Regions from separate parts of the Desulfosporosinus paludis genome, predicted to be linked through region 1. Evidence: a T-box and tRNA genes for the amino acid it is inferred to sense, from the RefSeq annotation. Region 1 holds a T-box; the other holds one or more tRNA genes.
What was found. The T-box of region 1 lies ahead of ileS (isoleucine--tRNA ligase). A T-box ahead of a tRNA ligase gene usually reads a tRNA of that ligase, here a tRNA-Ile.

Region 1 (3,418 bases):
ACTCAGGAAACTATTGCTATTTAAATGGTTGGAGATAGCAGAGGCTAGTGTGACTATATTGAAACAATGACCGTTGACAAATTGTTCACAAAGATACCATACTTTATTCATAGGAACCACATATCCTTAACCTAAAAAAGTAGTAAATTACTACTATGCAATAACTCTGATTTTCATCAGAAGATTGAGTTACTGCAAATATTAAGGAGGTGCTAGGTTTCAATAATGAAGAGAATGAGTAAAACAAAAACCATTGTAATAGCGACTGCTATTACAACCCTTCTATCGGCAACAGCTGTTTATGCAGCTACGACAGACAATAGTTTCGTACATGCCTCGAAATTTTCTCGAACACTTACAGGCGATGCTAAGGGTGGGTTCAAAAGCCATCTGGATAGCCTAGTATCATCAGGCACTCTGACCCAGGCTCAGGAGGACGCTATACAAACTGCAATCTCTGCAGGACAGAAGTCTGGCCCAGCAAAGGGCGACTTCCAAAAAGGACTTGCAAATAGATTTAAAACCGCTTTGGATGGACTCGTAACTGCCGGGACAATAACCTCGGATCAAGAGACAGCTATTCAAGGCGTGCTGGAAACGGCAATGAAGTCAATTGCGACCAAAGGCGAGCTTAAGCAAGGACCTTCCGACATATTTAAAACGGCACTGGATAGTCTTGTTACTGCTGGAACAATAACTTCGGATCAAGAAACTGCCATCCAAAACGCATTCACATCAGGTACGAAAACGGGTGTAACAAAGGGCGAGTTTAGACAGGGACCGGTCAGCGGATTTAAAACGGCCCTGGATAGTCTTGTTAGTGCCGGAACAATTACTGCAGATCAAGAAACGGCTATTGAAAACACGGTGACATCGGCTGTCAAAACAGGAGTAACAAAAGGTGAGTTTAAGCAAGGAGCTTCCAACCTGTTTAAGACTGCTCTAGATGGCCTCGTGAGTTCCGGAACAATAACCACAGATCAGGAAACTGCTATAGTAAACTCCCTCACAACAGGTATGACGAAAGGTGTGGCAAAGGGCGAGTTTAAGCAAGGTCCAACCAACGTATTTAAAACTGCGCTGGATAGTCTTGTAACTGCCGGAACAATAACTTCGGATCAAGAAACGGCTATCCAAAACGCGATGACGACAGCAATGAAGACAGGAGTAACAAAAGGTGAGTTTAAGCAAGGAGCTTCCAACCTATTTAAAACTGCTCTGGATGGTCTCGTTACTGCCGGAACAATAACTTCGGATCAAGAAACAGCTATCCAAAGCGCGGTCACATCGGGTATGAAGACAGGTACAGTCAAAGGCGAATTTAAGCAAGGGCCTGCCAAAACAGCTTTGGATGCTCTCGTAACGAACGGCACAATTACCCAGGCTCAGGAAGATGCTATTTTTAGCAAGTAAAATTTAGAGTAGGCCTTTCAACTCCGCATCACTTTCAACGTGGTGCGGAGTTCGTTTTTTGTCCTCCTTGTTTCTCTTTACTTTCACCATACCTTTAGTTAAACTTTGATAATAATTGAATCTCCATTAATAGGTTTATTATATTGGTAATTTTTCTATATTACGTCCAAATTTCTTAAACTAACTTTACTCACCGGGTGATTATAGGGTACAATAAGATAATCGAAATGATCAAAAACAATCGGATTAAATACAGATTTGTGCTCTTGGAATTTTCTCTTACCTGGAATATGATGTTTATACGTTTGAGTATTTTAAAATGAGATTAATATTGATATCAATTATGAAGAGGACAGTAATAAAGGACTTGGCTTTTAGAGACATAATCCTAGGCTGAAAGATTATGACGAAGGTCTTTTACGAAGATCACCTTGGAGTTGGGTGGCTGAAATAATTAAGTTGCCCCGTGTGGCATACGTTACATGTTTTAAGCGATTAATGGATTGCTTATTTGAGCAATCCATTAATAAAAAGGGTGGTACCGCGATAATTCGTCCCTAAGTCACAGACTTAGGGATTTTTGATGTTATTTACCCTATATTATTTGTTCAATCCAACTCATATGAAAGGAAGATGATCATGTCTAACTTTAAACCTTTGTCTGATCAGTCGGTAGCCAAAAGAGAAAGCGAAATAGCAGATTTCTGGGACAGGAATGAAATCCTGAATAAAAGCATCGAAATCAGGGAGGGTAAAACACCTTTCGTATTCTATGAAGGACCTCCCACGGCCAACGGTAAACCGGGAATTCATCACGTGATAGCCAGAACCTTAAAGGATTCAGTTTGCCGCTACAAGTCCATGCAGGGTTATCAAGTTAAGCGAAAGGCTGGATGGGATACTCATGGCCTTCCTGTAGAGATCGAAGTTGAGAAGCAGCTTAAACTTTCCAATAAACAGGAAATTGAAGCCTATGGAATTGCTGATTTTAATCAGAAATGCCGAGAATCTGTGTTCAGCTATGAGAAGCAGTGGCGGGAAATGACGATGCGTATGGGATATTCGATCGATTTGGATCACCCCTATGTCACGTTGAATAATGATTATATTGAAAGTGTGTGGTGGATTCTTGATCAGTTTTTTAAACAAGGTTTAATCTATGAAGGTCACAAAATCCTTCCCTATTGCTCGCGCTGCGGAACGGGATTGGCTTCCCATGAAGTAGCCCAGGGCTACAAGGAAATAAAGACTAATACTGTCTTCGTTAAGTTTAAGAAAAAAGATGCTGAAGAATACTTTTTAGTTTGGACGACGACTCCCTGGACACTTCCTTCGAACGTAGCACTTACTGTGAATCCTCAAGAAGTATACTTGAAGGTCAGACAGAATAATGAGATCTACTATGTTTCTAAGACCTTGTCCCATAAAGTGTTGGGTGAAGAGTTTGAGGTTCTGGAAGAAATCAAGGGAAAAGAGCTAGAGTTTGTTGAGTACGAACAATTAATGCCGTTTGTAAAAACGGATAAAAGGGCTTTTTTCATTACCTTAGGCGATTATGTAACCACTGAGGATGGCACAGGAATTGTTCATACCGCTCCGGCCTTTGGTGAGGATGATTACAATACCGGGCGCAGGTATAATTTGCCGGTACTTCAACCAGTCAATGAAACCGGGAAATTTGTGACGACACCCTGGGCAGGAAACTTCGTCATGGATGCGGATATAGATATCATCAAATGGTTGCACGGGGAAGAAAAACTATTTAAAAAGGAAAAAATGGAGCATAATTACCCGCACTGCTGGAGATGTCAAACTCCGCTCCTTTATTATGCTAAACCAAGTTGGTATATCGAAGTAACCAAATTCAAAGACAAATTGGTCGAGAACAACAACCGTGTTGAGTGGTATCCTGATTATGTCGGAGAAAAAAGGTTTGGCAACTGGTTGGAAAATGTCAATGACTGGGCTTTGTCAAGGAGCAGATATTGGGGAACGCCTCTTAATA
Region 2 (3,418 bases), 1.9 Mb from region 1:
AAGTTTCTTAAATATCCTACGATCGAAACGATTCATAGCGCGCCAGACATTTCATACAAAACTCTATTTTCTGATTATTCCTTGTATACTAACAATACCTGATTCGACAATCCCTTGTCAAGTATTAATAATCACTTTCACAATCTTTTTTTAAATTTTCTTATGGTTTGGTTAATTTTTCCTTAAACACTATCTCTTTAAAAAGGAACCCCCTAGCTATTGCCAGGGGGAAGAATTAGACCCACTTACTTTGATCTCAATGCCCTGCAGGGATTTCTCGGAAGACAGATACCTGTATAATGCCTGAAGCATAGGCGCTTCAGTTAAAAAGTGCCCGAGATCACCAACGGCCATTCCTCCTTCAAGAGCATCGAGTACAGCATGATGGTCAACGTCTCCGGTAATGAGCAAGTCTGCACCCTTAAACTGTGCTTTCGGTACAAACCGTCCTCCACTTCCGTTGACAATCGCAACTTTGCGCACTTCTTTCTCTAACGACCCTGCCAAACGTACGCCTGTCAAATTATATGGGTGAGCATAAATCTTTGATGTCACTAGTTGGTCTAAAAAGCGCTCCCAAATCGTTCCGAGTCTTTCTTTATACTCCAAATATCCGATGACTCCGTACCCCCGCGCCTCATCAGCAGCATTTGTAGAATTAAGCAGATATTGATGGCTGGAGTTAGTATCATATGTTTGTTCTTCCAACAATTTCATTTCTTTCAATCCCAGAAGTTCTCCTAAGCTTCGACTGGAGGATATACTCGATTGGTCAAGATTTGTGTGGGCTGCGTAATATCCAATCTGATGGTTGAGCAAACTCAGCGGAAGCCTTGCCGCAGGATTATCTGACCTCAGATTTTTAAGTGGACGAAACATAATCGGGTGATGTGCCACAATAAGCTGGGCTCCAAATTCTTTGGCTTCCTCAATGACTTCCAAAGTTCCATCTAAAGCTATCAGAATACGCTCAACGGGAGCAGAGCCGCTCCCCACTAATAATCCAACATTGTCCCACTCCTCAGCCCAAGATTTCGGAGCAAGCTTTTCGATAAGCTGTGCCACTAGACCGATCGTTACTGCCATGTTCGAATTCCCTCCACCAAGATCAATTCCTCAGAAACATCCCTTATTTTCTCCGCAATTTCTAGTTTATTGGATCGTTTCATTTGATCCAGCCTTCTTCTAAGCATCCCGCTGTAATCCTCAAGATACTCTCTCAAGAGATCTGTAGCTTCCTCAAGGATCAAAGGTCCGAAATGCCACACTAATTTCTCCACGATTTCTGGAAACTTCGCAGAAACCTCATCTTTAACAGTTTGAGGAGTTAAACGTTGGTGCCAAATGCACGCCTTAGTCGCTAAATCAGCCATATTCCAGCCATCGTTACGGGAAAAGGCTATAACGGTATAGGTGCGGTCCTCTTCTCTAACCAACTGTTCCGTCTTAAGTCGCCATCCATCGTTCAGCAGAGTCGAGCGTACGGCCCCCTCTCCACCCTGCGGCTGAACAATCAAATCCGTCACTGATTGTAAGACATCCGGTCGAGCTGCTAGAATTTCCAGCATAGTTCTTCCGCCCATCCCGGCTAAGGTCAATACATTAACCTCTCCAGCCTCAAGCGGCATCAATCCATCTCCAAATCTCACATCAATGATTTGCTCTAATTGCCTTCCTTTAACCGCAGCCATGGCAGACTGAAACGGTCCTTCATGGACATCTACAGCCACAGCTTTGAATATCTTACGTGCTTCATAAAGAGCAATAGGCAAATAGGCGTGATCGGTCCCGATGTCGCCGAGCCAAGCACCCGCCGGTACCAGCGAGGCTACCGTCTGCAGACGCGGACCTAGTGTAATTAAGTAGGTCATAGTTCACCTCATAAAGTTTAGGGCCTTTAGCCTCTTATTATGTTCAAAACGCTGTCAACAAAGCAGTCCAATTTTAGCCTAAAACAAAATGGACTCCGGCATTTGCCACAGTCCATTATTTCAGTCCTTGGTGGGCGATATTGGTCTCGAACCAATGGCCTCATCCGTGTGAAGGATGCGCTCTACCGCTGAGCTAATCGCCCAATTTCGATATTCATAGCTCAATGCAACTTGAACTAAAATCCTCACGTCTTAGACTCCGTTTATTTTTTTCTGTTCGAACCTCGAACAGCTGCACATTGTACTTCGATTTTGGTGGGCCCACTAGGATTCGAACCTAGGACCAACCCGTTATGAGCGGGGGGCTCTACCGCTGAGCTATGGGCCCTAAAAGGGAAAAATAAATTGGCTCCCCGAGTAGGACTCGAACCTACAACCTACCGGTTAACAGCCGGTTGCTCCACCATTGAGCTATCGAGGAATGCCCTTTGCACGAATTATTATACGTTAATCTATCCTAAATAGTCAAGCCTTTATCTGAATAAATCTTAATCAATGTTGAATCATTGTTAAAATCATGGCTGAATCGATTTACTCCAGGTAATCCTTTAGCTTTTTGCTTCTGCTGGGATGGCGCAATTTTCTCAAGGCTTTAGCTTCAATCTGCCGAATTCGTTCCCGAGTTACACCGAATTCCTGACCAACTTCCTCTAAAGTTCTGGTTCGGCCATCATCAAGGCCAAAACGGAGTCTAAGCACTTTTTCTTCTCGTGGGGTCAAGGTTTCCAGGACTTCCTCCAGTTGTTCTTTTAAAAGAATGAACGAGGCAGCTTCGGCAGGAGCGGGTGCATCATCATCGGGGATGAAATCTCCCAAATGAGAGTCTTCTTCTTCACCTATAGGAGTCTCAAGAGATACTGGTTCCTGAGCGATCTTCATGATTTCTCGAACCCGCTCGACTGGGATATCCATGACTTTGGCAATTTCCTCCGGAGCAGGTTCTCGTCCAAGCTCCTGCAAAAGTTGTCGTGACACTCGAATAAGTTTGTTAATGGTTTCAACCATGTGCACCGGAATCCGGATCGTACGGGCTTGGTCGGCGATAGCGCGTGTGATGGCTTGACGAATCCACCATGTCGCATAGGTACTGAACTTATAGCCCTTAGTATAATCGAATTTTTCTACAGCCTTAATTAACCCTAAGTTTCCCTCTTGGATTAAATCCAAAAAGAGCATACCTCTGCCGACATAACGTTTAGCAATGCTGACCACCAGCCGAAGATTGGCCTCAGCAAGCCGACGTTTGGCCTCTTCATCCCCGGCCTCCATACCCTTGGCCAATAAAATTTCGTCTTCAGCCGAAAGCAAAGGCACCCGTCCGATTTCTTTCAAATACATCCGTACCGGATCGTCAATGCCCACCCCTTCTGGGACTGAAAGATCTACTTCTGTTTCTTCTTCAATATCCTCGTCTGGATCATCGACGATATCGTCGTCATCATCTACTTTGCCCTTTTTCAGGACTTCCTTTTCAACATCCTCTGGTT

Region 2: it has a tRNA-Ile gene. The T-box ahead of ileS (isoleucine--tRNA ligase) is inferred to sense a tRNA for this amino acid. The anticodon was not compared.

The regions. Positions count from the first base shown of each region.
Region 1 covers NZ_CP144211.1:1,840,866-1,844,283, reverse strand. Annotated here, with positions in the region: gene VZF35_RS09355 (hypothetical protein) at 235-1,413, shown strand; T-box leader at 1,748-1,975, shown strand; gene ileS (isoleucine--tRNA ligase) at 2,053-3,418, shown strand, end outside.
Region 2 covers NZ_CP144211.1:3,702,775-3,706,192, reverse strand. Annotated here, with positions in the region: gene VZF35_RS18425 (Nif3-like dinuclear metal center hexameric protein) at 217-1,086, opposite strand; gene VZF35_RS18420 (tRNA (adenine(22)-N(1))-methyltransferase) at 1,077-1,871, opposite strand; tRNA gene VZF35_RS18415 (tRNA-Val) at 2,000-2,074, opposite strand; tRNA gene VZF35_RS18410 (tRNA-Ile) at 2,185-2,259, opposite strand; tRNA gene VZF35_RS18405 (tRNA-Asn) at 2,278-2,352, opposite strand; gene rpoD (RNA polymerase sigma factor RpoD) at 2,463-3,418, opposite strand, start outside.